DNA from 2 places in the Mesobacillus sp. ABV4_180 genome. Region 2 is predicted to be linked to the other one. Evidence: a T-box and tRNA genes for the amino acid it is inferred to sense, from the RefSeq annotation. Region 2 holds a T-box; the other holds one or more tRNA genes.
What was found. A T-box is a leader RNA that pairs with one kind of tRNA and senses whether it is charged. The one in region 2 lies ahead of glyQ (glycine--tRNA ligase subunit alpha), so its partner is inferred to be a tRNA-Gly.
Positions count from the first base shown of each region.

Region 1: it encodes a tRNA-Gly, which carries the amino acid that the T-box ahead of glyQ (glycine--tRNA ligase subunit alpha) is inferred to sense. The anticodon was not compared.

Region 1 covers NZ_JBSWTJ010000001.1:3,639,489-3,654,964, reverse strand. Annotated here, with positions in the region: rRNA gene ACXAEA_RS18700 (16S ribosomal RNA) at 1-1,002, shown strand, start outside; rRNA gene ACXAEA_RS18695 (23S ribosomal RNA) at 1,210-4,144, shown strand; rRNA gene rrf (5S ribosomal RNA) at 4,293-4,408, shown strand; tRNA gene ACXAEA_RS18685 (tRNA-Asn) at 4,476-4,550, shown strand; tRNA gene ACXAEA_RS18680 (tRNA-Ser) at 4,554-4,645, shown strand; tRNA gene ACXAEA_RS18675 (tRNA-Glu) at 4,662-4,733, shown strand; tRNA gene ACXAEA_RS18670 (tRNA-Val) at 4,754-4,829, shown strand; tRNA gene ACXAEA_RS18665 (tRNA-Met) at 4,848-4,921, shown strand; tRNA gene ACXAEA_RS18660 (tRNA-Asp) at 4,962-5,037, shown strand; tRNA gene ACXAEA_RS18655 (tRNA-Phe) at 5,043-5,118, shown strand; tRNA gene ACXAEA_RS18650 (tRNA-Tyr) at 5,189-5,273, shown strand; tRNA gene ACXAEA_RS18645 (tRNA-Trp) at 5,280-5,353, shown strand; tRNA gene ACXAEA_RS18640 (tRNA-His) at 5,365-5,440, shown strand; tRNA gene ACXAEA_RS18635 (tRNA-Gln) at 5,479-5,553, shown strand; tRNA gene ACXAEA_RS18630 (tRNA-Gly) at 5,558-5,632, shown strand; tRNA gene ACXAEA_RS18625 (tRNA-Cys) at 5,641-5,715, shown strand; tRNA gene ACXAEA_RS18620 (tRNA-Leu) at 5,758-5,842, shown strand; tRNA gene ACXAEA_RS18615 (tRNA-Gly) at 5,894-5,967, shown strand; gene ACXAEA_RS18610 (B3/B4 domain-containing protein) at 6,126-6,794, opposite strand; gene queG (tRNA epoxyqueuosine(34) reductase QueG) at 6,898-8,055, shown strand; gene ACXAEA_RS18600 (amidase domain-containing protein) at 8,144-9,031, shown strand; gene trmL (tRNA (uridine(34)/cytosine(34)/5-carboxymethylaminomethyluridine(34)-2'-O)-methyltransferase TrmL) at 9,155-9,634, shown strand; gene nfsA (oxygen-insensitive NADPH nitroreductase) at 9,696-10,445, shown strand; gene ACXAEA_RS18585 (PrkA family serine protein kinase) at 10,769-12,664, shown strand; gene ACXAEA_RS18580 (hypothetical protein) at 12,940-13,122, shown strand; gene yhbH (sporulation protein YhbH) at 13,440-14,606, shown strand; gene ACXAEA_RS18570 (NAD(P)/FAD-dependent oxidoreductase) at 14,715-15,476, opposite strand, start outside.
Region 2 covers NZ_JBSWTJ010000001.1:1,569,502-1,584,977, forward strand. Annotated here, with positions in the region: gene rpsU (30S ribosomal protein S21) at 4-177, shown strand; gene ACXAEA_RS07795 (GatB/YqeY domain-containing protein) at 195-641, shown strand; gene ACXAEA_RS07800 (NfeD family protein) at 834-2,147, shown strand; gene floA (flotillin-like protein FloA) at 2,241-3,239, shown strand; gene ACXAEA_RS07810 (hypothetical protein) at 3,274-3,789, shown strand; gene yqfC (sporulation protein YqfC) at 3,904-4,188, shown strand; gene yqfD (sporulation protein YqfD) at 4,205-5,392, shown strand; gene ACXAEA_RS07825 (PhoH family protein) at 5,395-6,354, shown strand; gene ACXAEA_RS07830 (HD family phosphohydrolase) at 6,539-8,722, shown strand; gene ybeY (rRNA maturation RNase YbeY) at 8,719-9,189, shown strand; gene ACXAEA_RS07840 (diacylglycerol kinase family protein) at 9,173-9,559, shown strand; gene era (GTPase Era) at 9,787-10,710, shown strand; gene ACXAEA_RS07850 (YqzL family protein) at 10,881-11,024, shown strand; gene recO (DNA repair protein RecO) at 11,056-11,808, shown strand; T-box leader at 11,856-12,028, shown strand; gene glyQ (glycine--tRNA ligase subunit alpha) at 12,118-13,008, shown strand; gene glyS (glycine--tRNA ligase subunit beta) at 13,001-15,076, shown strand; gene ccpN (transcriptional regulator CcpN) at 15,196-15,476, shown strand, end outside.

The sequences.
Region 1 (15,476 bases), 2.1 Mb from region 2:
GGCAAGCGTTGTCCGGAATTATTGGGCGTAAAGCGCGCGCAGGCGGTCCTTTAAGTCTGATGTGAAAGCCCACGGCTCAACCGTGGAGGGTCATTGGAAACTGGGGGACTTGAGTGCAGAAGAGGAGAGCGGAATTCCACGTGTAGCGGTGAAATGCGTAGAGATGTGGAGGAACACCAGTGGCGAAGGCGGCTCTCTGGTCTGTAACTGACGCTGAGGCGCGAAAGCGTGGGGAGCGAACAGGATTAGATACCCTGGTAGTCCACGCCGTAAACGATGAGTGCTAAGTGTTAGAGGGTTTCCGCCCTTTAGTGCTGCAGCAAACGCATTAAGCACTCCGCCTGGGGAGTACGGCCGCAAGGCTGAAACTCAAAGGAATTGACGGGGGCCCGCACAAGCGGTGGAGCATGTGGTTTAATTCGAAGCAACGCGAAGAACCTTACCAGGTCTTGACATCCTCTGACAACCCTAGAGATAGGGCGTTCCCCTTCGGGGGACAGAGTGACAGGTGGTGCATGGTTGTCGTCAGCTCGTGTCGTGAGATGTTGGGTTAAGTCCCGCAACGAGCGCAACCCTTGATCTTAGTTGCCAGCATTCAGTTGGGCACTCTAAGGTGACTGCCGGTGACAAACCGGAGGAAGGTGGGGATGACGTCAAATCATCATGCCCCTTATGACCTGGGCTACACACGTGCTACAATGGATGGAACAAAGGGTCGCGAAGCCGCGAGGTCGAGCCAATCCCATAAAACCATTCTCAGTTCGGATTGCAGGCTGCAACTCGCCTGCATGAAGCCGGAATCGCTAGTAATCGCGGATCAGCATGCCGCGGTGAATACGTTCCCGGGCCTTGTACACACCGCCCGTCACACCACGAGAGTTTGTAACACCCGAAGTCGGTGGGGTAACCTTTTGGAGCCAGCCGCCTAAGGTGGGACAGATGATTGGGGTGAAGTCGTAACAAGGTAGCCGTATCGGAAGGTGCGGCTGGATCACCTCCTTTCTAAGGATATTGCCTAAGGGCAATCGGAATGCGAATCTTTCGATTCGTACTGTTGACCAGCTTGTTTGTTTAGTTTTGAGGGAGCAAGTGCCTCAAGACTTTTTTGTTCCTTGAAAACTAGATAATCGTAAGTAAGAAGAACCAAGAAAAAACCGAGTGATCGCCATTTTAGTTTTCTCTCTATTCAATTAGAGAAATGACCTTTCAGGTTAAGTTAGAAAGGGCGCACGGTGGATGCCTTGGCACTAGGAGCCGATGAAGGACGGGACTAACACCGATATGCTTCGGGGAGCTGTAAGTAAGCTTTGATCCGGAGATTTCCGAATGGGGAAACCCACTGTTCGTAATGGAACAGTATCTTTACCTGAATACATAGGGTATTGAAGGCAGACCCGGGGAACTGAAACATCTAAGTACCCGGAGGAAGAGAAAGCAAACGCGATTCCCTGAGTAGCGGCGAGCGAAACGGGACATAGCCCAAACCAAGAGGCTTGCCTCTTGGGGTTGTAGGACACTCTACATGGAGTTACAAAGGAACGGGGTAGATGAAGTGGTCTGGAAAGGCCCGTCAGAGAAGGTAAAAACCCTGTAGTTGAAACTTCGTTCCCTCCTGAGTGGATCCTGAGTACGGCGGGACACGAGAAATCCCGTCGGAAGCTGGGAGGACCATCTCCCAAGGCTAAATACTCCCTAGTGACCGATAGTGAACCAGTACCGTGAGGGAAAGGTGAAAAGCACCCCGGAAGGGGAGTGAAAGAGATCCTGAAACCGTGTGCCTACAAGTAGTCAGAGCCCGTTCATGGGTGATGGCGTGCCTTTTGTAGAATGAACCGGCGAGTTACGATTACATGCAAGGTTAAGTTGAAGAGACGGAGCCGCAGCGAAAGCGAGTCTGAATAGGGCGAATGAGTATGTGGTCGTAGACCCGAAACCAGGTGATCTACCCATGTCCAGGGTGAAGGTTGGGTAACACCAACTGGAGGCCCGAACCCACGCACGTTGAAAAGTGCGGGGATGAGGTGTGGGTAGCGGAGAAATTCCAATCGAACTTGGAGATAGCTGGTTCTCTCCGAAATAGCTTTAGGGCTAGCCTCACGTTGTAAGAGTCTTGGAGGTAGAGCACTGTTTGGACTAGGGGCCCTCATCGGGTTACCGAATTCAGACAAACTCCGAATGCCAAAGACTTATCCGTGGGAGTCAGACTGCGAGTGATAAGATCCGTAGTCAAAAGGGAAACAGCCCAGACCACCAGCTAAGGTCCCAAAGTATACGTTAAGTGGAAAAGGATGTGGAGTTGCTTAGACAACCAGGATGTTGGCTTAGAAGCAGCCACCATTTAAAGAGTGCGTAATAGCTCACTGGTCGAGTGACTCTGCGCCGAAAATGTACCGGGGCTAAACGTATCACCGAAGCTGTGGATTGACATCTTAGATGTCAGTGGTAGGAGAGCGTTCTAAGGGCGTTGAAGCTAGACCGTAAGGACTGGTGGAGCGCTTAGAAGTGAGAATGCCGGTATGAGTAGCGAAAGATGGGTGAGAATCCCATCCACCGAATGCCTAAGGTTTCCTGAGGAAGGCTCGTCCTCTCAGGGTTAGTCGGGACCTAAGCCGAGGCCGAAAGGCGTAGGCGATGGACAACAGGTTGATATTCCTGTACCACCTCTTTATCGTTTGAGCGACGGGGGGACGCAGGAGGATAGGGTAAGCGCGCTGTTGGATATGCGCGTCTAAGCAGTTAGGCTGCAAGTGAGGCAAATCCCGCTTGCGTGAAGGCTGAGCTGTGACAGCGAGGGAAATTTAGTACCGAAGTTCCTGATTCCACACTGCCAAGAAAAGCCTCTAGCGAGATAAATGGTGCCCGTACCGCAAACCGACACAGGTAGGCGAGGAGAGAATCCTAAGGTGAGCGAGAGAACTCTCGTTAAGGAACTCGGCAAAATGACCCCGTAACTTCGGGAGAAGGGGTGCTCATTTGGGTGAATAGCCCGGATGAGCCGCAGTGAATAGGCCCAGGCGACTGTTTAGCAAAAACACAGGTCTCTGCGAAGCCGCAAGGCGAAGTATAGGGGCTGACGCCTGCCCGGTGCTGGAAGGTTAAGAGGAGGGGTTAGCACACGCGAAGCTCTGAATCGAAGCCCCAGTAAACGGCGGCCGTAACTATAACGGTCCTAAGGTAGCGAAATTCCTTGTCGGGTAAGTTCCGACCCGCACGAAAGGCGTAACGATCTGGGCACTGTCTCAACGAGAGACTCGGTGAAATTATAGTACCTGTGAAGATGCAGGTTACCCGCGACAGGACGGAAAGACCCCGTGGAGCTTTACTGTAGCCTGATATTGAATTTTGGTACAGCTTGTACAGGATAGGTAGGAGCCTGAGAAACCGGAGCGCCAGCTTCGGTGGAGGCGTCGGTGGGATACTACCCTGGCTGTATTGAAATTCTAACCCGCGCCCCTGATCGGGGCGGGAGACAGTGTCAGGTGGGCAGTTTGACTGGGGCGGTCGCCTCCTAAAGAGTAACGGAGGCGCCCAAAGGTTCCCTCAGAATGGTTGGAAATCATTCGCAGAGTGTAAAGGCACAAGGGAGCTTGACTGCGAGACCTACAAGTCGAGCAGGGACGAAAGTCGGGCTTAGTGATCCGGTGGTTCCGCATGGAAGGGCCATCGCTCAACGGATAAAAGCTACCCCGGGGATAACAGGCTTATCTCCCCCAAGAGTCCACATCGACGGGGAGGTTTGGCACCTCGATGTCGGCTCATCGCATCCTGGGGCTGTAGTCGGTCCCAAGGGTTGGGCTGTTCGCCCATTAAAGCGGTACGCGAGCTGGGTTCAGAACGTCGTGAGACAGTTCGGTCCCTATCCGTCGTGGGCGCAGGAAATTTGAGAGGAGCTGTCCTTAGTACGAGAGGACCGGGATGGACGCACCGCTGGTGTACCAGTTGTCTTGCCAAAGGCATCGCTGGGTAGCTATGTGCGGACGGGATAAGTGCTGAAAGCATCTAAGCATGAAGCCCCCCTCAAGATGAGATTTCCCATAGCGCAAGCTAGTAAGAACCCTGAAAGATGATCAGGTTGATAGGTCAGAGGTGGAAGCGCGGTGACGTGTGGAGCTGACTGATACTAATCGTTCGAGGACTTAACCAAATAGATCATTCGTTCTTCTTGAATTCTTCTTACACATTATCTAGTTTTGAGGGAATAAAGTTTTTTGCGAAAGCAAAATAACTTTCAAAAATTTCTCTTGCAAAATGCATAAAAAGCAGTATAATAGATATTGTCTTGAAAAAAAATGTCTGGTGGCGATGGCGAGAAGGTCACACCCGTTCCCATACCGAACACGGAAGTTAAGCTTCTCAGCGCCGATGGTAGTTGGGGGTTTCCCCCTGTGAGAGTAGGACGCCGCCGGGCAGGATGCATTTTCCATCCAGTTTCTCAGATACGGATCGTGAATCCAAGTCGCAGAAATATTGATTATTCCGCAGTAGCTCAGTGGTAGAGCACTCGGCTGTTAACCGAGCGGTCGTAGGTTCGAATCCTACCTGCGGAGCCATTTGGAGAGCTGTCCGAGAGGTCGAAGGAGCACGATTGGAAATCGTGTAGACGGTTACCGCTGTCTCAAGGGTTCGAATCCCTTGCTCTCCGCCATATAAACTTTATACATGGCCCCTTGGTCAAGCGGTTAAGACACCGCCCTTTCACGGCGGTAACACGGGTTCGAATCCCGTAGGGGTCACTTGATTTTTTCACAACAATGGAGGATTAGCTCAGCTGGGAGAGCATCTGCCTTACAAGCAGAGGGTCGGCGGTTCGATCCCGTCATCCTCCACCATAAAAACTTTATTACCGTCGCGGGGTGGAGCAGCCCGGTAGCTCGTCGGGCTCATAACCCGAAGGTCGCAGGTTCAAATCCTGCCCCCGCAATCAATGAGTTATTTTCAAGTAATATACTTGAAAATACTTTGGTCCCGTGGTGTAGCGGTTAACATGCCTGCCTGTCACGCAGGAGATCGCCGGTTCGATCCCGGTCGGGACCGCCATTTGTGGCTCAGTAGCTCAGTCGGTAGAGCAAAGGACTGAAAATCCTTGTGTCGGCGGTTCGATTCCGTCCTGAGCCACCATATATGCAAATCTGATGTACCAGGAAACATGATGAAATGGCTTTTTTAAAACTTGAAATCATGTTATAATGGAGGGGTAGCGAAGTGGCTAAACGCGGCGGACTGTAAATCCGCTCCCTCAGGGTTCGGCGGTTCGAATCCGTCCCCCTCCACCATTTTACAGGGGTATAGTTTAAAGGTAGAACGAAGGTCTCCAAAACCTTTGGTGTGGGTTCGATTCCTGCTACCCCTGCCAATTTTATAATGGCGATTGTGGCGAAGTGGTTAACGCACCTGATTGTGGTTCAGGCATTCGTGGGTTCGATTCCCATCAGTCGCCCCATTATAATCACAAAATTAATATTGTTGCATACAATATATTGGGCTATAGCCAAGCGGTAAGGCAACGGACTTTGACTCCGTCATGCGTTGGTTCGAATCCAGCTAGCCCAGCCATTTTGCGGAAGTAGTTCAGTGGTAGAATACAACCTTGCCAAGGTTGGGGTCGCGGGTTCGAATCCCGTCTTCCGCTCCAAAATGTTCGGCGGCATAGCCAAGTGGTAAGGCAAAGGTCTGCAAAACCTTTATTCACCGGTTCAAATCCGGTTGCCGCCTCCACTAGATTTCTAGTGTGAGCAGTAAGAAAGATCAATTTAATATGCCGGTGTGGCGGAATTGGCAGACGCGCACGACTCAAAATCGTGTTCCTTCTGGAGTGTCGGTTCGACCCCGACCACCGGTACCACTTTTAATATAAACAGGATAACCTGTTTTCTTTATTTTCAAAGATATGTATGCGGGTGTAGTTTACTGGTAAAACCTCAGCCTTCCAAGCTGATGTAGTGGGTTCGATTCCCATCACCCGCTCCATACATACGTGACTAACGCAGCATTTCGTTTCTCTAAAACGAAGTGTTGCGTTTTTTCTTTTTACGAATTCAATTGTAAGTATGTAATTGAACTAAAAAGTTATATAAAAGATTGATTGTTAATGGGTTCTGATTGTCGTTGAACAGAAAAAGGATGCATCAGCATCCCACAATTTTATACGTGCCTGTTCCACCATGGATTTGGGTGAACATGTTCATCAGTGATTCCGTCATTTTTTTCTTGTCTTCGTGAGTAGAAGATGGTCTTAAGTAAACGATTTGAAGTGCGTTTGTCGTACTTTCTGTAACCGAGGTTCTTGCCGAATCGACGAAAGGGCTGCCGAAGGGGCCTTCGTCATCAGCAGAGACGATCAAGTTGCCTAAGTTATTTGTCCTTCCGTTCAGTCCAGCGTATTCTTCGCTTTCATCTCCAATTTTGATTGTTACATTCCCATGCAATTTATCACTGTCATAGACTCCTATTGGTGTCTGGTATTCTAGTGAGAAGAAATTATTTAAGTCGATTGCGCTATGTATCGGCTGCAGATAGTTTTGCTTTGTTACCCGCCGGTAAAGAGCTTCGGCTGAGTGTCTGTATCGATTGGGATCCTTTCCGGTAGTTTTGAATATGGCGCGCCATTCCTTGATGCCTTGGAGGTCGGTTATACTCTTTTCCAAAAGGTCAAAGTAAATTGATTCCTGGAAAAGCTGTAGCCTGCCTTTCAACATTTGCGGAGAAGCGCCTACCTGGATATCGTTGTATTCGATGATTCCTACTGAAAAATCGGGAATGAGATCGCATATTGAGCTTGTAACTTGAATTTCCATTGATTCCACCTCCAAAACTGCTTTAAAATAGTTTATCATAAAAGTAATTTACTTTTAAATGTCAGGATTTATATAGATATCAAATTGGAAAGGAGGAACTACCATGGATACCTTAAGCTTGAAACGGGATATCATTGCTTACAGCAAAACGATTGGGATTGATAAAATTGGCTTTGCTGCCCCGTCTGCTTTTGAGGAAATGAAAATCCGATTATACAGACAGCAGGAACTTCAATATCAATCCGGGTTTGAGGAAAAAGACATTGAAAAGAGAACGGAGCCTGCCCTGATTTTTGAAAGTCCTAAGTCAATTATCTCTATAGCCTTGGCTTACCCTTCAAAGATGAGAACAACAGTGGTCAGCAAAAAGGGGGAAAGAAGAGGGATCTTCTGCCGTGCATCATGGGGAACTGATTATCACACTGTGCTTCGAGACCGGCTGCAAAAGCTCGAGGCGTATATAGCTGAAAAGGTTCCTGATGCCAGGTTCAAGTCAATGGTCGATACCGGGGAACTGGTTGACAGGGCTGTTGCTGAACGGGCTGGCATTGGCTGGAGCGGAAAGAATTGTTCAATCATCACACCTGAATTTGGATCCTATGTGTATTTAGGGGAAATGATTACGAATATCCCATTTGAACCTGATGCTCCTATGGAAGATCGCTGCGGCAGCTGCAATAAATGTGTGGATGTCTGCCCTACGGGTGCTTTGGTGCAGGGCGGGCAGCTTGATGCGCAGAGGTGTATTGCCTTCGTTACGCAAACAAAGGGCTTTCTTGCCGATGAGTTCAGGGAAAAGCTGGGCAACCGCTTATATGGATGTGATACATGCCAGACCGTTTGTCCTGAGAATAAAGGGAAAGATTTTCACTTCCATACGGAAATGGAACCGGATCCTGAGATTGCAAAACCTCTTTTGAAGCCTTTGCTGACAATGAGCAATCGTGACTTTAAGGAAAAGTTCGGTCATGTTTCCGGGTCTTGGAGAGGGAAGAAACCAATCCAGCGCAATGCGATTATTGCTCTTGCTCATTATAAGGATGAATCAGCCATTCCGGATCTTATTACCGTTTTAAAAGAAGACCCAAGGCCAGTGCTTAGAGGGACAGCAGCATGGGCCCTGGGGAAAATCGGCGGTACAGATGCATATGACGCATTGAATTTTTCAGCAGAGGTCGAAAAAGATGAGGAAGTGCTGGTTGAAATCGGCAAGGGACTGGAATTCTTCGCAGATGGGGCTAAGGCGAATACACCGTTGTAGAAGAATGGATTTTATTGAATCCATTCTTTTTTTATGCCTTAAACGTTGACTCCCTTCATACATATGAATGGTGAAGGGAGTGATGAACATGCGTGAGCAACTGCAGGAGCTTCTGGAACAGCGTGTCCTTCAATGTGTTTCCATGCCCCGCAATCAATTGCATGAATGTCCGGCAATAGAGCAGAAGAAGCAAAGCTGTGCGAAGAGGTCAGCTGAAATAGTAAAGGCAAGGGCAAAGGGCAAGGTTGATCGAATGGTGGAAAATCAAGAAAATACCTCGATTATGTATTCGGTCCATTTTCAATATTTAATCAGGCAACGAGATATATTTTACATGGAAGAAGAAGTTGAAAAAAGGCATGCGGAATTCTATAAAGGAATACTGGTGAACGATAGTAAACTGAATGAAGTGGAGCCTGCAAGAGCAGGAGCTGAGGCTGTCCCAGCTATTTCAGACCAAGAGGAGCATGGGAGGAAGGGGTTCCGGTACGACAGGCTGAAGGCTGTCCAATATGCTGAGAGATGGTGGAATGAATTCAATCCCGCTTATAAGAAGTTCGAGGTCGATTGCACAAATTATATTTCGCAATGTCTTCATGTCGGCGGGGCACCTATGCGGGGCTACCCGAACCGCAGCAATGGCTGGTGGATGCAGAATGATAATTGGAGTTTCAGCTGGACCGTGGCCAATGCGATGCGCTGGTATCTCCCTGCTCAAAAGCTGGGTTTGAGGGCAAGAGAGGTAGACAGTGCTGAGAAGCTCAAGCTAGGGGATGTCATCTGCTATGATTTTCAGGGGGATGGCCGATTTGACCATACAACGATTGTCACTGGCCATGATGCGAATGGAATGCCGCTTGTTAACGCGCACACTTACAATAGCCGGATGAGATACTGGGCATATGAGGATTCAACAGCCTATACCCCCAATATTAAATACAAGTTTTTTACGATTACTGATGACCAGGATGAGTAACCGACGGATTGGGATGGTCCTGTTTTTTTACTTGCAGCGTCAAACTCGGACTGCATTTCTTTTGTCGTCCTGCCGTGAAGTGGTATAATAGCTGTTAGAGTTTTTAACAGAGGTGAAAGTTTCATGGCATTTCATGTTGTATTATACCAGCCGCTGATTCCTGCAAACACAGGCAATATTGCGCGCACATGTGCCGGTACGGATACGGAGCTACATTTAATAAGGCCGTTGGGGTTCTCCACCGACGATAAGATGCTGAAGCGTGCGGGTTTGGATTATTGGGAGCATGTGAAGATTCATTATTATGATTCGCTCGAAGATTTCTATAACCAAAACTCTGGCGGGGAATTTTTCTATGTAACCAAATTTGGCAAAAAGGCTCACTCGGATTTTGATTACAGTGCTTCTGAAAAAGAGTTCTTCTTTATTTTTGGCCGGGAAACAACGGGATTGCCAAAAGAAGTGATTGAAGAAAATCTTGATCGATGCCTGAGGCTGCCGATGAATGAGAATATTCGTTCATTGAACTTATCAAATACAGCGGCCATTTTGATCTATGAAGCACTTCGCCAGCAGGATTACAGAGAATTACGGAAAAATTAGGGGACCTTATCCAGGTCTCCTTTTTAACATTATTTAAGAATCACAAAGGAGTTGGCACAAAATGAACCAGGTTATAGAAACAATTTTACAGCATCGTTCTATAAGGCGATTTAAAGATAAGCTTCTCGATCGAACACAGATTGAGACAATCGTAAAAAGTGCCCAGGCTGCATCCACTTCAAGCTTCATTCAGGCTTATTCCATTATTGGAGTAACGGACCAGGAGAAAAAGGACAAGCTTGCTGAATTGGCTGGCGACCAGGCTTATGTGGCGGCAAATGGACATTTCTTTGTGTTCTGTGCTGACCTTCATCGCCATAAAATCATTGGCGAGATGGAACATGCTGATTTGCTGGATTCGATTGAAAGCACGGAGAAGTATATGGTTGCGCTCATTGATGCTTCACTGGCTGCCCAGAATGCTGCAATCGCTGCCGAATCGATGGGGCTGGGGATATGCTATATTGGCGGAATCCGCAACGATCTTGAAGCAGTAAAAGAATTATTGAAATTACCTGAATATGTTGTGCCGTTATTTGGGCTTGCAGCAGGTTATCCCGATCAGGAAACGGATCTGAAGCCAAGGCTGCCTCTAGAGCACGTTTATATGGAAAATGAGTATCTGCAGGATCGGAATAAGTTCGAATCACAGCTCCAGGACTATAATCAAACTATCTCGGAGTATTACCAGGAAAGAACTGACGGGAAACGCAAGGATACATGGACCGGACAAATGGCAAAAATGCTCGGGCGGAAATCGCGGATGTATATGAAAGAGTTTGTGGAAAAGCAAAATTTGAATAAAAAGTAAAAAAGCTGCCTAATGGCAGCTTTTTTACTTTTTATTGATTCCCGGCTTATCATCGTAACCAGAAGTAAAGATCGCGGCTAGGAATGCAGCGGTAACGCCTAATATTAGAAGCAGTCGCATGTATATAAGCCTCCCTTTAATCGATTTTGTCCAGATAAACTTAATTATAGCTTATTATATCCAAACTGTGAAGGATGAGCTGATTTTTTCATGCCACCAGCAAAAAGGACAGCCATGACTGTAGAACGTTTACGCATGTTCAAATTGTTTGCTGCATAGAATTTATTAATCGTCTCTTGATAACGCTACATGGGGAGGTCCATATGGATATTTTAAAAAAGATTGAAATGTATCGCCAGGATGAAGAGAAGCTGAAGTGGGAAGGGACGTTCAGGGAGTATCTGGAAATTGTCAAAGAACAGCCTTGGGTTGCTCAATCTGCACATTCGCGTGTGTATAATATGATCAAAGATGCGGGGATTGAAAATGTAAAAGGCAAGAAGCGCTATTCCTTCTTTAATTCCCAGTTATTCGGCCTTGAAGAACCATTGGAAAGGCTTGTCGAGGAATATTTCCATCCGGCAGCAAAAAGATTGGATGTCAGGAAGAGGATCCTTCTTCTGATGGGACCGGTAAGCGGCGGTAAGTCGACACTGGTAACAATGCTGAAAAGAGGCCTTGAGGCATATTCCCATACAGACAGGGGAGCGATCTTCGCGATTAAAGGGTGCCCGATGCATGAAGACCCGCTTCATATGATTCCCCACCATCTGCGCAAGGATTTCTATGATGAATATGGCATCCGCATTGAAGGCAATTTATCTCCGCTGAATATGATGCGGCTTGAACAGGAATATGGAGGCAGAATCGAAGATGTGATCGTTGAACGGATTTTCTTCTCCGAGGATAAGAGAACCGGAATTGGAACATTCAGCCCGTCTGATCCAAAATCACAGGATATCGCAGACCTGACAGGAAGTATTGACTTCTCGACCATCGCCGAATATGGTTCTGAATCTGATCCGCGGGCATACCGTTTTGATGGGGAATTGAATAAAGCGAACCGTGGGATGATGGAGTTCCAGGAAATGCTGAAGTGTGATGAAAAATTCCTCTGGCATTTGCTTAGCTTGACGCAGGAAGGAAACTTCAAAGCGGGAAGGTTTGCATTGATCAGTGCCGATGAACTGATTGTCGCCCATACGAATGAAACGGAATACCGTTCATTCATCTCCAATAAAAAGAATGAAGCTTTGCATTCACGAATTATCGTAATGCCGATTCCTTATAACTTAAAGGTGTCCGAGGAAGAGAAAATCTATGACAAGATGATCAGGGAGAGCGACGTGAATGATGTGCATATTGCGCCTCATACATTGAGGGTAGCAGCGATGTTCACGATCCTTACACGCCTTAAAGATCCGAAGAAAGGCGATATTGACCTGATCAAGAAAATGAGGCTGTATGACGGCGAGAATGTGGAAGGATATAATAGCGCTGATGTTGAGGAGTTGAAGAAGGAACATCAGGATGAAGGCATGAGCGGCATTGATCCTCGTTATGTCATCAACCGGATTTCCTCTACAATCATCAGGAAGGAAGTTAAAACGATCAATGCCCTTGATGTCCTGAGGTCGCTCAAGGAAGGACTTGACCAGCATCCATCCATCACTGCTGAGACGAGGGAGCGCTACCTGAACTATATTTCACTTGCCCGCAAAGAATATGATGACATTGCGAAAAAAGAAGTTCAGAAGGCATTTGTTTATTCTTACGAAGAGTCGGCTAAAACACTTATGGATAATTATCTTGATAACGTCGAAGCATACTGCAACAAGGCGAAGATGCGTGATCAGCTAACTGGTGAGGAAATCAACCCAGATGAAAAGCTGATGCGATCAATCGAGGAGCAGATCGGCATTTCCGAAAATGCGAAAAAAGCCTTCCGCGAAGAGATATTAATCAGGATCTCCGCTTATGCACGCAAAGGAAAGAGATTTGATTACAATTCACACGACCGCCTGCGGGAAGCCATACAGAAAAAGCTGTTTGCAGACCTTAAGGATGTCGTCAAAATCACGACCTCTACAAAGACACCAGATGAATTGCAGTTGAAGAAAATTAACAATGTAGTCGCCAGGCTGATTGACGAGCACGGATACAACTCCACCTCCGCAAATGAATTGCTGCGCTATGTTGGAAGCTTGTTAAATAGATAGAACCCTAGGGCCTGTACAATTGTGCAGGTCTTTTAAGTTTGGCTGTGTTAGAACAGATTTTTGTTTTTAAGTCCTGTTGATTGGAGTGGAAAGCGCGCAGACTCCTTCGGGATCAGCTGGACAGGTGAGACCCCGCAGGAGCTTGCGACGAGGAGGCTCAGCGCCAGCCCCGAGGAAAGCGAAGCGCCTGGAACGCAAATCAACAGTCTAATATAACACAGCCAATAGTTTAAAAATGTGTGCAGAGGGAATAGTACAGGCAAGAGGTGATAAGAATGAACAATAAAGAATTGCCGAAAAACTATGTCCCTAAAAATAGTTCCATGGCCCACAATGAAGAAGAAATGGAAAACCTAGGTAAGCAAATGGAGAACCGCCGTACTGGCGAAGTGCTGAAAGAAAAGTACGATAAGGTACCCGATCCGGTACAGTTCGATAAAAATAAAGATAAAGAGTAGCCTTTGCTGAAAAGCAAAGGTTATTTTTATGCTAGTAAATACACATTCATAGACACAAGACCACCTTGCAGACCTAATTAAAGCTAAGAAATCTGAGGGTGTAACCGGACAGCTGAATCTATAATGTTTTTGCAGAAAATGGGCTTGTCCAGCGATTAGAGAAAAGGCTAATTGTCAAAATTATTTGTAAATTATTTTGTCTTCCTGCATAAGATAGAGTAATTACAATTCCTTCAGGCTATGGCCATCGGGATATTGTATGAAACGATGTTGTGTTGTGTTACAGCCATTTGACAATTAAAAAGGAGGGGTTGAAAATGACCGATGAAAGTAGTCACCAGTTTGTGATTTCCCAGGAAGATTGGTCCCTCCACCGCAAAGGACATGATGATCAACAGCGCCATCAGGAAAAGGTGCAGGAAGCCATCCGAAACAATCTGCCTGACTTGATCACTGAAGAAAACATTATCATGTCCAACGGCAGGGATGTCGTAAAGATTCCGATAAGGTCACTGGATGAGTACAAAATCCGTTATAACTATGATAAAAACAAACATGTAGGCCAGGGCAACGGGGATACGAAGATTGGCGATGTTGTCGCCCGTGATGGCTCAGGCCAGCAGGGTCCTGGAAAAGGGCAAGGCGCTGGTGACCAGGCCGGAGAAGATTATTATGAAGCAGAAGTATCGATGATGGAAATTGAAGAAGCGTTGTTTAAGCAGCTTGAGCTGCCGAATCTCAAAAAGAAGGAGCAGCAGGAACACCTAGTGGAGAATATAGAATTCAATGACATCAGGAAGACTGGTTTAATGGGCAATATTGATAAGAAACGCACGATGATGTCAGCTTACAAACGTAATGCGATGACAGGAAAGCCGGCATTTCATCCGATTTACAAGGAAGACCTCAAATTCAAGACATGGAATGAAGTCGTAAAGCCTGAGTCCAAGGCCGTTGTTTTGGCAATGATGGATACGAGCGGCTCGATGGGATTATGGGAGAAATACATGGCGAGGAGCTTTTTCTTTTGGATGACCCGTTTCCTTCGATCCAAATACGAAACGGTTGAAATTGAATTCATTGCCCACCATACTGAAGCAAAGGTAGTTTCCGAGGAAGACTTTTTCTCAAAAGGTGAAAGCGGCGGAACTATCTGTTCATCCGCATATCGAAAAGCATTAGAACTTATTGAAGTCAAATATAATCCTAGCAAGTTCAATATTTATCCTTTCCATTTTTCCGATGGTGATAACCTGACCTCCGACAATGCCCGCTGTGTGAAGCTAGTTGAAGAACTGATGAAGGTCTCCAATATGTTTGGATATGGAGAAGTCAATCAGTACAACCGCCACTCGACCCTAATGTCCGCGTATAAGAACATTAAAGATGAAAACTTCCGATACTATATCCTCAAGCAGAAAGCCGACGTATTCCATGCGATGAAGAGCTTTTTCAAGCAAGAAGAAAACAAGATATATGCTTAAAAAGAGCCAGCCTTGGAGGCTGGCTTCTTCATGTTTATTTCTCGAATGGCTGTAAATCTGCCAGAATTAATTGCCAGCTGCAGGGAGGATCTCCGCCACCATACATGATTATCTTTCCAGCTTCACGATATCCGCATCTTTATTTGGTTTCCCAAGAATTAAATCCCGTATAATGATCGAGCCAAGCATGCTGTAAATTGTTCCGTTCCCTCCGTAGCCTAATAAGTAGTATATCCGGTCTTTTGAGGGATGTTTGCCGATAAACGGCAGCAGATCGACGGATTCACCAAAAACTGCACCCCAGGCGTAAGCTACTCTGATATCAAGCATTGGAAATAACTTTTCAACTTCCAGCTTGATCCTAATCGCTCTGTTATTAATCCATTCTTCACTCTGCGGTGTTTCTGGTTTGTCTTCATCAAGGCCGCCAGCAACGATTCTCCCGTCTTGGGTCGTCCTAAGGTATAGATAGGGCCGTTTCGTTTCCCATATCAAAGCCTTGTCTTTCCATACTGACAGATCATCTATTGGTTCTGTTGCCATAGCATAGGACCTGTTGAGGTCAGCCCTGGTTTCTGAAAGAAATGGAGGTTTTTCATAACCGGTTGCATAGAGTATATGATCTGTATGGATCACGCCAAGTGAAGTGTTCACTTCTATCCCATTTTCGTATTCGTCGATTCGATCAGCAATTACATGTTCAAAAATGTCCACACAATCAAGTTCATTCATATATTGAATGAGACTGCGGCTAAATTGAAATGGATTGACTTCAGCATCACCATGGGTAATGATGGCTGCAGGTTTGGAAAAAGGAAAATGTTCCTCAATCTCTTTTCTCGTCCAATATTCCGCTTCAAAACCGTACTT
Region 2 (15,476 bases):
AGAATGTCTAAAACTGTCGTTCGTAAAAACGAATCGCTTGAAGATGCTCTTCGACGCTTCAAACGTACTGTATCTAAATCAGGTACTATCCAAGAAGCTAGAAAGCGCGAATTCTACGAAAAACCTAGTGTAAAGCGTAAGAAAAAGTCTGAAGCTGCTAGAAAACGCAAGTTCTAAGAGAGGGTGGAATCAGATTGAGCCTGCTCGAGCGTTTAAATAATGATATGAAACAAGCGATGAAGAACAAAGAAAAGGACAGACTCACGACAATTCGGATGATCAAGTCATCCCTGCAAAACGAAGCTATCAAGTTCGGCAAGCAGGAGCTATCCGAAGAAGAAGAGTTAACTGTACTTTCTCGTGAAGTGAAACAACGCAAAGATTCCCTCCAGGAATTTGAAAAAGCTGGTCGTGAAGACCTCGTTGAAAAGATACAAACAGAATTAAAGCATGTCGAGATTTACATGCCACAGCAGCTTAGCGAAGAAGAAGTGGCGGCAATCGTCAAAGAAGCTATCGCAGAGACAGGCGCGGCATCGAAAGCCGATATGGGTAGAGTAATGGCTGTCATTATGCCTAAAGTAAAAGGTAAAGCAGACGGATCTCTCGTTAATAAACTTGTACAACAACACCTTTCATAAAAAGCTCGAAGGCCGCAGGATATTCTTGCGGCCTTTTTAGCGAATACTAAATGATGTTATACATATTCTTTTAAGTAGACATGCAGGTAAAAACCTCTTTAAAAAATCAATTAGAAAATAATGAAACTTTTCAATATTGATTTCGTATTACCACTATGGCCTGATTTTTTGAATGGAGGTGCTGAATTGAAAATAAGATCAGTGGTTGCCAGCCTGATCCTCATTCTGTCCCTTGCCACTTTGATTAATCCCTTCACCGCTGATGCGGATGGAAAAATTGTCTTTGTGGTTCCTATCGAGGAAACGGTAGAGAAGGGATTGCTTGCCTTCCTCGAAAGAGCAGTGGAGGAAGCGGAGGAAGCAAATGCAGAGGCAATCATATTCGATGTTAATACGCCTGGCGGGGCCGTCGATGCTGCTGGCGGTATAGGCAAGCTGTTGACAGGAACAGAGCTCAAAACGATAGCCTTCGTGAACAAGCAGGCTCTATCGGCAGGTGCATATATTTCGCTGAATACAGATGAAATCTATATGGTTCCCGGTTCGACGATGGGATCTGCTGCCATCATTGACCAGCAGGGAAATACAGCTGGTAAGAAAGCGGAGTCCTATTGGTTTGCTGCTATGAAGAGCGCTGCGGTAGAAAGCGGGCGCGACCCGATTTATGCTCAGGCGATGGCTGATGAAAGCATTGATCTGCCAGAGCTTGGCGCAGGCAAGGGGAAATTGCTTACCCTTACTGATGAGCAGGCACTCGAGGTGGGGTATTCCGAGGGAACAGTAAAGAACCTCGACGATTTATTAAAAAAGCTAGGCTATGAGAATGCCGAAATCAGGAATGTAAATGAGACATTTGCTGAAAAATTGGCGAGGTTCCTGACTCATCCAGTTGTCATTCCGATTTTATTGACAATCGGCAGCCTGGGGCTAGTTCTTGAGCTGTATTCTCCAGGATTTGGCTTGCCTGGTTTTGCTGGACTTACTTCGTTGTTATTATTCTTCTACGGACATATGGTTGCTGGCCTGGCTGGATTCGAAGCACTCATTTTGTTCGCTCTCGGTATCGGGCTGATTCTGCTGGAATTATTCGTTCCAGGCGGAATTGCTGGTGGCATTGGCTTCATAGCTATATTCGCAAGCTTCTTTGTTGCATCGGATAATGTGGTTCATATGGGGATTTCACTATTGATCGCCTTGACTGCGTCTATCCTGTTATCTATCTTGATGATAAGGGTGTTTGGAAAAAGGATGAAACTATTCAAGAGAATCATTTTGACAGATTCAACAAGCACTGAAAAGGGTTATGTATCCAACAAGAATCGCCTGGAGCTGATTGGTGTTGAGGGAATAACACTGACACCGCTGCGTCCTTCAGGAACGATCATCGTTGATGACGAACGCATCGATGTCGTCAGTGAGGGTGCTTTTATCCAGAAAGATAAAAAAGTAAGAATTGTAAAAACAGAAGGATCAAGGATTGTAGTAAGAGAAATTACGAACCATTAACCAAGTCTATTTGTCCTTTTCTGTCAGCTGGGAAATTGCCAGAGATACTTGTGAAGGATCAAAAGAATGGAATATATTTTAGGAGGCAGTTAAATGATTGAAGCAGGAACCGCATTTGTTTTAATCGCAGTCGCGCTTGGGATTATATTACTTGGTGTGCTGTTGACATTCGTTCCGGTCATGCTCTGGATTTCCGCTTTGGCGGCAGGTGTCAGAGTTAGCATTTTCACACTGGTCGGGATGAGATTGAGAAGGGTTATACCAAGCAGGGTCATCAACCCGATGATCAAGGCACATAAAGCAGGCTTGAATGTAACAACAAACCAGCTTGAAAGCCACTATCTTGCCGGGGGGAATGTTGACAGGGTGGTAAATGCCCTTATTGCAGCCCACCGTGCCAATATCGAGCTTTCATTTGAGCGGGCGGCAGCAATCGATCTTGCTGGCCGTGACGTTTTGGAAGCAGTGCAAATGAGTGTTAATCCTAAGGTAATTGAAACGCCATTCATTGCTGGTGTTGCAATGGACGGCATCGAAGTCAAAGCTAAGGCAAGGATTACTGTAAGAGCTAATATCGACAGGCTCGTCGGCGGTGCTGGCGAAGAGACAATCGTTGCTCGTGTAGGTGAAGGGATTGTCTCAACGATTGGTTCGTCAGATAACCATAAAAAAGTTTTGGAAAACCCTGACATGATTTCTCAAACGGTACTCTCCAAAGGTTTGGATGCGGGTACAGCGTTTGAAATCTTATCCATTGACATTGCTGACGTGGATATCGGCAAAAATATCGGTGCCGAGCTTCAAACTGAGCAGGCAGAAGCGGATAAGAAAATTGCCCAGGCTAAAGCAGAAGAGCGACGCGCGATGGCTGTCGCCCAGGAGCAGGAAATGAAAGCGCGCGTACAGGAAATGAGAGCGAAGGTTGTCGAAGCGGAAGCGACTGTACCGCTCGCAATGGCCGAAGCGCTGCGTGAAGGCAATATCGGTGTTATGGATTATATGAACATCCAGAACATATCAGCTGATACCGATATGAGAGGATCAATCGGCAAGCTTTCAAATGGAAAAAAAGATGATAACAATAATAACTGATGCGAGAACCCGTTAAAAGAAAGGGGGGCTCATCATGGAACTCTTATTTGAGTTATTCAGCAATCCGATTGCCCTGTTCATCCTGATCGGGGTGATTTCCAGCCTTTTCAATAAAGCTAAAGGAAATGCCCAGCAACAGCAGAGGCGCCCTGTGAGGCCTGCGAGGCCATCAGGAGGATTAAGTGAGGCGGAAGCAATACCAGTCGATTCAAATCGCCGTCCACAGCCGATTCCTAGGCAAAAAACAGTTCCCATTGAACCACAGGCAAAACAAACCGAGGTACTTACAGGCAATCTTTCTGACATTCAAAAGAGGTATCAGGAAAGAAAGGAACAGACGGTAAAATCCGGTCCCTCTGAGAGGACAGCCGAGAGAAGCAGGATGACTTCAGGAGAGTCTGCTGGCCGTATGAGGCAGCCAAGAGAATCACAGGAACCTGAACTGGCCTTCAAGCCCGAAAAAGACCGGCTGGTTGAGGGATTGATCTGGGCTGAGGTACTCAGTAAGCCACGGGCAAAAAAGCCACACCACCCGTTCAAGAGAGATTAGTCAGTAACAAGTTTTATAGTATGTGCAGGAAGAATGCATATCTATAAAGTTAAAAATAGTGCTAGAACCTTCTTTTTTCTCATACATATGAGATGAAAGGGGGTTCTTTTTTTTATGGCAAAAAAATGGGGCCAGTATGTTCGTAAATGGATGACACAAAAAATGGATCTTCCTCAAGATGTCATGATGGATCTCCCTAGAATCACGATGATTGGGCAAGTCCATATTTATATAGAAAATCACCGAGGGCTTCTTGCCTTTTCCGATGGTGAAGTGCGGCTGATGATAAAAGGCGGCCAGCTTCTTGTAAAGGGCAAGGCGTTTGTCATCAAGACGATATTGCCCGAGGAAATTTTACTTGAAGGGAAAATTGATCAGGTTCTATATATAAATGATTGATATGAGGGGGAGACCGATGAAAAACCAATGGATTCACACCTTTTCGGGAACGGTAAAGGTAAAATTGACTGGAAAGGGAATAGAAAGATTTTTAAACCAGTTGACACGAAATGGCGTTTCAATATGGAATGTGAGAAAGCATGGCTCTGAGGCAGTAACCTTTTACGTCAATCTCCAGGATGTAAAGAAGCTGAGAATCCCTGCGAGGGAAAGTAACTGCAAAATCAGGTTTCTTGAAAGGGCTGGAGGCCCTTTCTTTTTAAGGAAATTATGGACAAACAGTGGTTTTTTCCTTGGTGCTTGCTTGTTTATGGGATTGATTGTGCTTCTTTCCAACATGGTTTGGGGAATCGAGATTAAAGGTGCGAGCCCTGCAACTGAACACCAGATCCGCAAAGAATTGGACAAGATGGGCATCAATGTGGGGAAATTGCAGTTTTCGCTTGATAATGTTGAGCGGATTCAAAAGGAATTGACAGACAAAATCGGTGCACTGACCTGGATCGGGGTTGAATTGAAAGGAACCACCTATCATTTCCAGGCAGTCGAAAAAAGTGAACCAAAGAAGCCGGATGTGGTCGGTCCAAGGCATTTGGTAGCGAAGAGGAAAGCTGCGGTAGTCAAGATATTCGTGGAAAAAGGAGAGCCTGTTGTTAAAGTGAATGATTTCGTCATGCCGGGGCAGCTCCTTGTTTCTGGGGTATACGGTAAAGAAGACGATTTAAAATCGGTGGCTGCGTCCGGCGAAATTCTAGGGGAGACATGGTACTCAACCAAAGTGGAGCTGCCTTTGAAAAGCACATTCCAGGTATTCAATGGAAATGAGAAAAGAAAGTACGCTTTGAAAATAGCAGGGAAGACGATCCCGGTATGGGGATTTGGCAGACAGGAGTTTACTGAGTACGAAACGGAAGTGAATGAGCAGGCAGTGAAATTCTTCAAATGGGAACTTCCGGTGCTCGTGGAGAAAAAGACATTAAGGGAGCGTGAACAGGTCACACGCATCTATTCAAGGGAAGAAGCAGTGGATAGCGCAAAAGAATTGGCAAGAAAGGATATAAAAAACTACCTTCCTGAAAATGCTATCATTAAAGGGGAAAAAATTTTACATCAGTCAATCGAGAATGATAAAGTAAAACTAATCACTCATTTTACAATCATTGAAGATATAGCAGTAGGACAACCAATTATCCAAGGAGACTGAGAATGACAGAAGATTTGAAAACGATGGAAATACAACTAGCGAATCCAAATGAAGCCATTTCATTATTCGGCAATGCTGATATGAACCTGAAACTGATCGAACAGGAGCTTGGAGTTTCGATCGTTTCAAGGGGGGAATCAGTTGCCATTTCCGGTCCAGAAGACAAAGCTCAGCTTGCACAAGCTGTTCTGAATAACCTGCTTGCCGTCATCCGCAAGGGTATAAGCATTAGCCAGAGAGAAGCGGTTTATGCCATCCAGATGGCCGAAAAAGGTACACTGGAATACTTTAAGGATTTATACGAAGAAGAAATCGCTAAAAACGTTAAGGGCAAGTCGATCAGAGTCAAGACTCTTGGCCAAAGGCATTATATAAATGCAATCAAAAGCCGGGATCTCGTGTTCGGCATCGGGCCCGCGGGAACTGGTAAAACATATCTCGCTGTTGTAATGGCAGTCACTGCCCTTAAGAACGGTACTGTGTCAAAAATCATCCTTACGAGGCCAGCTGTTGAAGCGGGTGAAAGTCTTGGTTTCCTGCCAGGAGACTTAAAGGAAAAGGTAGATCCATACCTTCGACCACTATATGATGCCCTCCATGATATCCTTGGTGCGGAACATACATTGCGCCTGATCGAAAGAGGCACGATTGAAATCGCACCGCTTGCGTACATGAGGGGAAGAACGCTTGACGATGCTTTCGTCATCCTTGATGAAGCACAAAATACGACACAGGCCCAGATGAAAATGTTCCTGACACGACTTGGTTTCGGTTCGAAAATGGTCATAACCGGAGATACTTCGCAGGTCGATTTGCCGAAGGGGGCAAAGTCAGGGCTGGTTGAGGCTGAAAATGTGTTGACCAATGTATCCGGGATTTCCTTTGTGCATCTTGAACAGGCTGATGTTGTCCGCCATCCGCTGGTGGGCAAAATCATCGCGGCATACGGGAAAATAGAATAGACATCATAGTCCGCTCATGCATATCCCGGGGCGGGCTATTGTTTTGCCCAAATAATGAAGCTGACATGCTTTTTTCATTTGAAGGTGAAACTTAATCGAAAAACTGATATGATGGTACATAAAGTCAGGCGTATTTACCATTAATTCTCAACTGGCGGTATCTTGCCATATAGGGGGACTGAAAATGGAGAAGCTGCAGGTCCAGTTAACTGCCATTTTGAACTTATTGAATATTAAAATCTTCAGGATTTTATTGTTTTTGCTGATCGGCATTGTGATGTATCTTGCTATGTACAGTAATGTCAAACCTGAAAAGCTCAATCTGGAGCTGTTTTCTGTGGCGGAGCAAACCATTAGGTCTCCTATAACGATCGAAGATAAAAAAAGCACGGAGGCAAGCCGCAGGGATGCAGTTGAACAAGTAAAAGATGTTTACAACGTAAAGAAAGAGTATACCCAAAACAGGGTGGATTTAGTAACTTCGATTTTCGGATCCGTTTCCGATGTGAATGAGGATGCGGAAGAAGAGGCTGATCAGAAGAATGATGAGGGAGAAAGTGCAAGTGATGAAGAAGCTGCTGCTTCCTCAGGACAAACAATTGAAGAGAAATTGGCAGCATTGAAAACAAAATTAACCGAAAATGAAACTAGAAATCTGGGTGACCCGGTGTTCACAGCATTATTGCAGGCTCCCAAAGAGGAGTTATTGATTGCAAAGGACTTAACGATAACAGCCATCAATAAAGTGATGGGAAAAAGGATTCCAGCTGATGAAGTGGAGAACGCTAAAAAGATTGTAGAGGAAGAATTGAATTATTCCAGTCTGAACGGCAGCCTAAAGGATGCAGTTGTTGAAATCGGCAGGTATGCAATTGTCCAGAATGAATTCTACGATCCTGAAGCTACAGAGCTATTGCGACAGCAGGCTATGGACAGTGTTGAACCAGTCAGGATTCTTGAGGGGCAAATCCTGGTTGATGAAGGTCAGCTGATCAGCAGGAATATCTATGAAAAACTTCAATTGGTTGGCTTGCTGGAAAGTGAAAATTCATATATGCCGTTTATTGGCCTGGCCATGATGGTTATATTAATTCTGTTTGCGCTATACACCATTTTCAATGAAATGGAAAGTGCGGACAAAAAGCAAAAGAATTTTCTAATCTTCAGTATTATCTTTATTACATCCATCCTGCTCATGAAATTGGTCAGCCTATTTGATGAGTTTGAATACTCGGAAATTGGTTATATATTCCCGGCGGCCATGGGAGCCATGCTCATCAAAATCCTGATTTATGAACGCCTTGCATTAATCCAGACGGCAATCCTCGCCATTTGCGGAACTATTATCTTCAATGAAGGAATTACAGGCACCTTGAATGTTTCAATCGGTCTCTATATTTTGATGAGCGGGCTGGCAGCCATTCTGTTTTTGCAAAAACAAAACAGGCGATCTAAAATACTTCAAGCAGGGTTATTTGTATCAATGATTAACCTGATTGTCATTCTTGCAATGTTATTTTTAAGGAACAGTCAATATTCAGGGATGGAATATGGTTTTTATGTTATTGCCGCATTTGGTTCTGGAATCACGTCAGCGGTACTGACGATTGGTTTGCTGCCATTTTTTGAAGCGGGCTTCGGGATTCTGTCGACATTGAGGCTGATCGAGCTTTCGAATCCGAATCATCCATTGTTAAGAAAAATCCTTACGGAGGCACCAGGCACATATCACCATAGTGTAATGGTCGCCAATTTGTCTGAAGCGGCATGCGAGGCGATAGGTGCAAATGGGCTGCTTGCAAGGGTGGGCTGTTATTATCACGATATTGGAAAAACGAAACGCCCTCAATTTTTCATTGAAAATCAGATCAATATGGATAATCCGCATGATAAACTCCCGGCATTAACAAGCAAGAATATCATCATAGCCCATGCGACTGATGGAGCTGAGATGCTGCGCAAGTATCGGATGCCTAAAGAAATCATCGATATCGCGGAGCAGCATCACGGAACTACACTTCTGAAATTCTTTTACTATAAAGCAAAACAAAACGGCCATGAGGTAAACGAGGAAGATTTCCGCTACCCGGGACCTAAGCCGCAAACAAAGGAGTCTGCCGTAATAGGAATTGCCGACAGTGTCGAGGCGGCTGTACGTTCCATGGCTCATCCAACACATGAACAAATCGAGAATCTTGTTCATAATATCATTAACGACCGTTTACAGGATGGACAATTGAGTGAATGCGACATAACATTGAAAGAACTTGAAACTGTTGCAGAAACATTGTGTGAAACTTTAAAAGGAATCTTCCACTCCAGGATTGAATATCCCGAAATGAATAAACAGAAGGTGAAGCAGGCATGATTTTAGAAATCGATTTTTTGGATGAAATCAACGAATTATCAACACAAGAAATAGACGAAGTCGAAAAGCTCCTTAACTTTGCGGCAGAAAAGGAAAATGTCCAGGCTGGGAGCGAGCTATCGATCACATTCGTCTCAAATGAGCGGATTCAGGAAATCAATCGTGAATACCGTGACAAGGACCGCTCGACGGATGTCATCTCTTTTGCAATGGAAGAGATGGGTGAAGGGGAACTCGAAATAGTGGGTGGAGATATTCCACGGTTATTGGGGGATATTATCATTTCAGTTCCTATGGCCAGAGAGCAGGCAGAAGAATACGAACATTCCTTCATGAGGGAACTGGGTTTTCTGGCTGTCCATGGATTCCTGCATTTATTAGGCTACGACCATATGAATGAAGAGGATGAAAAGAAGATGTTCAACAGGCAGAAAGAAATTTTGGATGAATATGGGCTTGGACGCTGATAAACGGAGGAAGCATCCATTGGCTTCCTCCTTCAAGTTTGGTTTTCAGGGAATAGTATTTGCTGCGGCAAGAGAACGGAATTTACAGATCCATATAATCATTTCTGTTATTGTCATCATTGCAGGCTTCTTTTTTTCCATTACAAAGTATGAGTGGTTTGCGGTTATCCTCGCCATTGGAGGGATGATTTCACTCGAAATGATGAATACGGCAATCGAACGCACAGTCGATATGTATACAAAAGAATTCCATCCGCTTGCCAAGCAGGCCAAAGATATCGCTGCTGGCGCTGTGCTGTTTTTTGCTATTGCCAGTGTAGCGCTCGGTTTGATGATTTTCCTGCCTAGAATATTCGCGTGGTTTAGTTAGTTGTCCAATAAGGGCAACTTTTCTTTTTGGCAGTATGAATAGTTCGATTCACAATCTTTGTTTGAATCAATTTGAAAACAGGAACAAACTTAAGTAAAATATCATAACAGTGTACAAACAGTGCCTGGATGTTTTTAGAAAATTTAAAATTTTTATTTCATTTTCGCTACAAACGATGAATTTTCGGTGAAAATAAGGTAAAATTAAGTGGAGAAGGGAATTACAGTATGAATATTAACAATCAAGATAACAAGGCTCACAAATCTGGTTTTATATCAATCATTGGAAGACCGAATGTAGGAAAATCAACCTTTCTTAACAGGGTAATTGGACAAAAAATTGCAATTATGAGTGATAAGCCGCAAACGACTCGAAATAAGGTCCAGGGCGTCTTAACTCTTGAGGATTCACAGTTGATTTTTATTGATACTCCTGGAATTCATAAACCGAAACATCGACTTGGCGATTTCATGATGAAGGTAGCACAAAATACATTAAAAGGAGTAGACTTAATCCTTTTTATGGTTAATGCGCAGGAAGGGTATGGACGTGGAGAAGAGTTTATCATTGAGAAGCTGCAAAATGTAAAAACTCCAGTCTTTCTCGTGATCAATAAGATTGACCTGATCCACCCGGACCAGCTTTTAGAATTAATTGAGTCTTACAATGAGAAGTTTAGTTTTGCAGAAATCGTCCCTATATCAGCGCTTGAAGGCAACAATATTGAAAAGCTGCTTGAACAGATCAAGGAAAACATGCCAGAGGGACCGCAGTTTTATCCGGCAGACCAGGTAACGGATCATCCGGAAAGGTTCATTGTCTCAGAATTGATCAGGGAAAAAGCGCTTCATCTTACAAGAGAAGAAATTCCTCATTCGCTTGCTGTAGTAATCGAAAAAATGGAACGCCAGCCTGAAAAGGATATAGTGCATGTCATGGCTACGGTCATTGTCGAAAGGGATTCTCAAAAGGGCATCATCATTGGAAAACAAGGTGGCATGCTGAAGGAAATCGGCAAAAGGGCGCGCCATGATATCGAGAACCTTCTTGGGTCAAAGGTATTTCTGGAATTATGGGTGAAGGTTCAGAAAGACTGGAGAAATAAGGCATCCCAGCTGCGTGATTATGGTTTCCGGGAAGATGAGTATTAAGCATGTGGGGTAAATGCTCCAACATTAACATATTAACAGTTCGCAACTTTTATTCATGAACAGGATTTACAAATTTTTCGTAACATGAAAATCTGATTGACAGGCTATGATAATCATAAGGATTTGGGATAAACAAAGTGCTAGTGAAAAATTGAAAGGTGGGGTTTTCGATGTTGGATTTTACCTGGAAGGTGTTCTCGCAAACAGGTAACATTGACACATATCTTCTCTTTAAGGAACTTGAGAAGGACAATCAAGAAATACCCGGTTATCAGGAGGAAGAACTAGCAGAAATGGATTTTCCAATCTCATAGGTTTGTCTGTAGTAATGGATGGTGACAGCAGATGCTGCAGAAATGTGAAGGCATTGTCATTAGAACGACAGATTATGGAGAAACAAATAAAATAGTTACTTTATATACCAGGGAATTCGGAAAAGTTGGTGTGATGGCAAGAGGAGCAAAAAAGCCGAATAGCAGGCTTTCTGCCGTCACCCAGCTTTTTACGTATGGACAGTATCTTTTCCAGGCCAGTTCAGGGCTGGGGGGGCTGCAGCAAGGGGAGATGATCTCTTCGATGAGGTCCATTCGCGAGGATATATTCCTGACAGCCCATGCCAGCTATATCGTTGATCTGACCGATAAAGTGACCGAGGATCGGAAACCTAACCCATTCTTATTTGAGTTGCTGTTACAGACGCTCAATTATATGAACGAAGGCTATGACCTGGAAATTCTGACGAATATTTATGAAATGAAGATGCTTAATGTACAGGGGCTTTATCCTGTTTTGGACAAGTGCACAAATTGTGGCAGGACTGAAGGGGATTTCAATTTTTCCATAAAAGAAGGCGGATTGCTTTGCCACCGCTGTTTTGAAATCGACCCATACCGGATCAAAACTTCATCTGGCACAGTCAGGCTGCTTCGTTTATTTTATTTGCTGGATCTGAATAGGCTCGGCAATATATCCGTAAAGAAGGAAACAAAAGCTGAGTTGAAAAAAGTCATTTCTGCCTATTACGATGAATACTCTGGCCTCTATCTTAAAACAAGGAAATTCCTTGATCAAATGGACTCATTCAGGGACCGGCTGTAGCTATTGACATTGCTGTTCCTTTTCGCTATCATTCAAATTAATTACATAATGTTGCGGTGAAGGAAAAGAGTACTTAAGTCCCTCTGCATTAAGCGAGTCCGGGTTGGTGTGAGCCGGATTGCAGAAATTAAGGAAGGCATTCCGGAGCAACATCAAACATTTAAAGAGGCCGTGTTTAGCGGCAAATAGGGTGGAACCGCGGGTAACTCTCGTCCCTATGCATGAGAAATCAATGCATAGGAGGCGGGAGTTTTTTGATTTTAAAAATTTTGGTTTTAAACTCGATCTAAAAAATTCGGAGGTGTACAGATGAATATCCAAAATATGATTTTAACTTTGCAAAAACATTGGTCTGAGCAAGGCTGCATTCTTATGCAGGCTTATGATGTCGAGAAGGGTGCCGGAACAATGAGCCCTTACACATTTTTAAGAGCGATTGGCCCGGAGCCATGGAATGTCGCTTATGTAGAACCATCCCGCAGGCCGGCTGATGGACGATACGGAGAAAATCCAAACAGGCTTTACCAGCACCATCAGTTCCAAGTCATCATGAAGCCATCTCCTGACAATATCCAGGAGATTTATCTGGAGTCATTAAAAGCTTTGGGAATCGATCCACTGGAACACGATATTCGTTTTGTAGAAGATAACTGGGAGAATCCATCCCTTGGCTGTGCCGGCCTTGGGTGGGAGGTATGGCTTGATGGCATGGAAATCACTCAGTTCACATACTTCCAGCAAGTAGGCGGTCTTGACTGCAAACCGGTATCAGTCGAAATCACATACGGCATTGAAAGGCTGGCATCATACATCCAGGACATGGAAAATGTCTTTGATCTGGAATGGACGAACGGATTTACTGTCAGAGATATCTTCGGCCAGCCAGAGTATGAGCACTCTAAATATACTTTTGAAACATCTGACCAGGATATGCTCTTCAATCTTTTCAATATCTATGAAAAGGAAGCGCACCGCCAAATGGAAGAGGGCCTTGTTCACCCTGCTTATGATTATGTCCTTAAGTGTTCTCATGTTTTTAATATTCTTGATGCACGCGGAGCGATCTCCGTTACAGAGAGAACTGGATATATTGCGCGATGCCGCAATTTAGCAAAGAAAGTAGCGAAAACGTTCTATGATGAAAGAGAAAAACTAGGTTTCCCTATCATTAAACGGAAGGAGCATGTGGAAAATGACTAAACGGAATTTATTGCTTGAAATCGGATTGGAAGAAATGCCTGCAAGATTTATTACTGACTCCATCAACCAGCTTGCTTCCAAAGTGGAGAACTGGCTTAAAAGTAACAATATTGGATTTGAGGGCATTAACCTTTATTCAACACCTCGCAGGCTTGCTTTACTTGTCATGAATGTCGATGAGCGTCAGGAAGACAGTGAGGAAGAAGCAAAAGGCCCTGCCAAAAAAATTGCCCAAGGTGCAGACGGAGAGTGGTCCAAGGCGGCAATAGGATTTACTCGCGGCCAGGGAATGACAGTAGAAGATATTTTCTTCAAAGAAATCAATGGCGTTGAGTATGCTCACGTCAGGAAATTCATAAAAGGACAGGAAACATCTGACCTTCTTACTGAATTGAAAACAATCATCACTGGTTTGACATTCCCGAAAAACATGCGCTGGGCAGACCTTGAGCTGCGTTATGTACGTCCGGTCAAGTGGCTCGTTGCCATGTTCGGAAATGAAATCATCCCATTCGAAATTGCCGGTGTCCAATCAGGCAATGTTACCAGAGGCCATCGATTCCTTGGTGCAGATGAAGTCAAAATTTCAGCACCTGAGGACTATGAAGAAGTAATGTTAGGACAATATGTAGTTGCCGATTCCCAGAAGCGAAAAGATGCAATTATTTCACAGCTTGAAAAAATTGAAGAAGAGAATGGCTGGGTAATACCTGTTGATGAAGAACTCCTGGAAGAGGTTAATAATCTTGTTGAATATCCGACTGCTTTGTACGGACGATTCGAAGATGAATTTCTGGAAATACCAGGTGAGGTCCTGATTACGTCCATGAAGGAACACCAGAGGTATTTCCCTGTAAAGTCAAAAGATGGCCAGCTGCTTCCTCATTTCATTACAGTCAGGAACGGTGACCATCTTCATATCGAAAAAGTTGCCCGGGGCAACGAGAAAGTACTAAGAGCAAGACTGGCTGATGCTGCATTCTTCTACAAAGAAGATCAAAAACAGCAGATCGATACAGCACTTGCTAAGCTGAAATCCATTGTATATCACGAAGAAATCGGCACAATTGCCGATAAATCCGAACGAGTACGAAAGCTTGTCAATTCGATTTCGGAACGGATGGAATTTGGTCCTGATATTATAAAAGCGGCAGACAGAGCTGCACAAATCAGCAAATTTGATCTTGTATCGCAGATGGTTTATGAGTTTCCGGAGCTTCAGGGTATCATGGGTGAAAAATATGCTCTGCAGAAAGGCGAAAGTCCTGAAGTAGCTGCAGCAATCAATGAACATTATATGCCAAGGAATGCCGATGACTCAGTTCCAGCTTCACAAGCAGGCGCTTTAGTTGCAATTGCTGACAAGCTTGATACAATCATCTCGTTCTTCTCCCTTGGTATCATACCAAGTGGCTCTCAGGATCCATATGCACTCAGGAGGCAGGCTACAGGAATTGTCCAAACGCTGATTGAGAAGAAGTGGAATGTTTCCGTGGAAAACCTCGCTGGACTTTCTTTGAATCTTGTTTCCCAGGCAGGAATTCCAAAGCGTTCTGACGAGGAAATCTACCACGACCTTATACAATTCTTTAAATTACGGGTAAAGCATCTGCTGCAGGAAAGAGGAATCCGCTATGATATAATTGATGCGGTTCTTGGCGGTGAGATTGGTAATGTATCTGAATTGATCGAGAAAGCAGATGCACTTCAGGCTGCAAGCAACGATGAAGGCTTTAAAGAAAGTATGGAAGCGTTGAGCAGGGTGCTGAACATCGCAAGCAAAAAGGACGTATTGGGCGACATCGACCCAGCGCTATTCGAAAACGAACAAGAACAAAAGCTATATGAAAAATATCTGGGGCTTGGAAGGAAGACGGAGGACAGAATGGACGCCGCTTCTTATTATCAGCTGCTTGTTGATATGAAGCCTGAAATCAATGACTATTTCGAACATACAATGGTCATGTCCGATAAACCAGAAGTCCGGGAAAACCGTCTAAACCAGATGGCTGCACTGGCCGTTTTAATCATGAAACTGGCAAAAGTAAATGATATTGTAGTAAAGTAAACTACTCATATTCATGGCCAGTGCCTCCTGAGCTGGGGGGCACTTTAATGGGTATGAAAAATCTTCCTTGTATTTACCTCCTGTAGTATATAATATTTATATAATAAATCTCCCGATGGGTGGTGAGGACAATCGAACTGAATAAAAGGCAGGAGCAGATCCTGCAAATCGTAAAAGATAATGGACCGATCACTGGGGAGCATATTGCCGAGAAACTTAACCTGACAAGGGCAACGCTAAGGCCGGATCTTGCCATCCTGACGATGGCGGGATATCTCGATGCAAGGCCTCGAGTTGGTTATTTCTATACAGGAAAATCCGGAAACCAGCTTCTTTCTGAAAACCTGAAAAAAATCCTGGTCAGAGATTATCAGTCTATCCCGGTAGTAGTTCCGGAAAA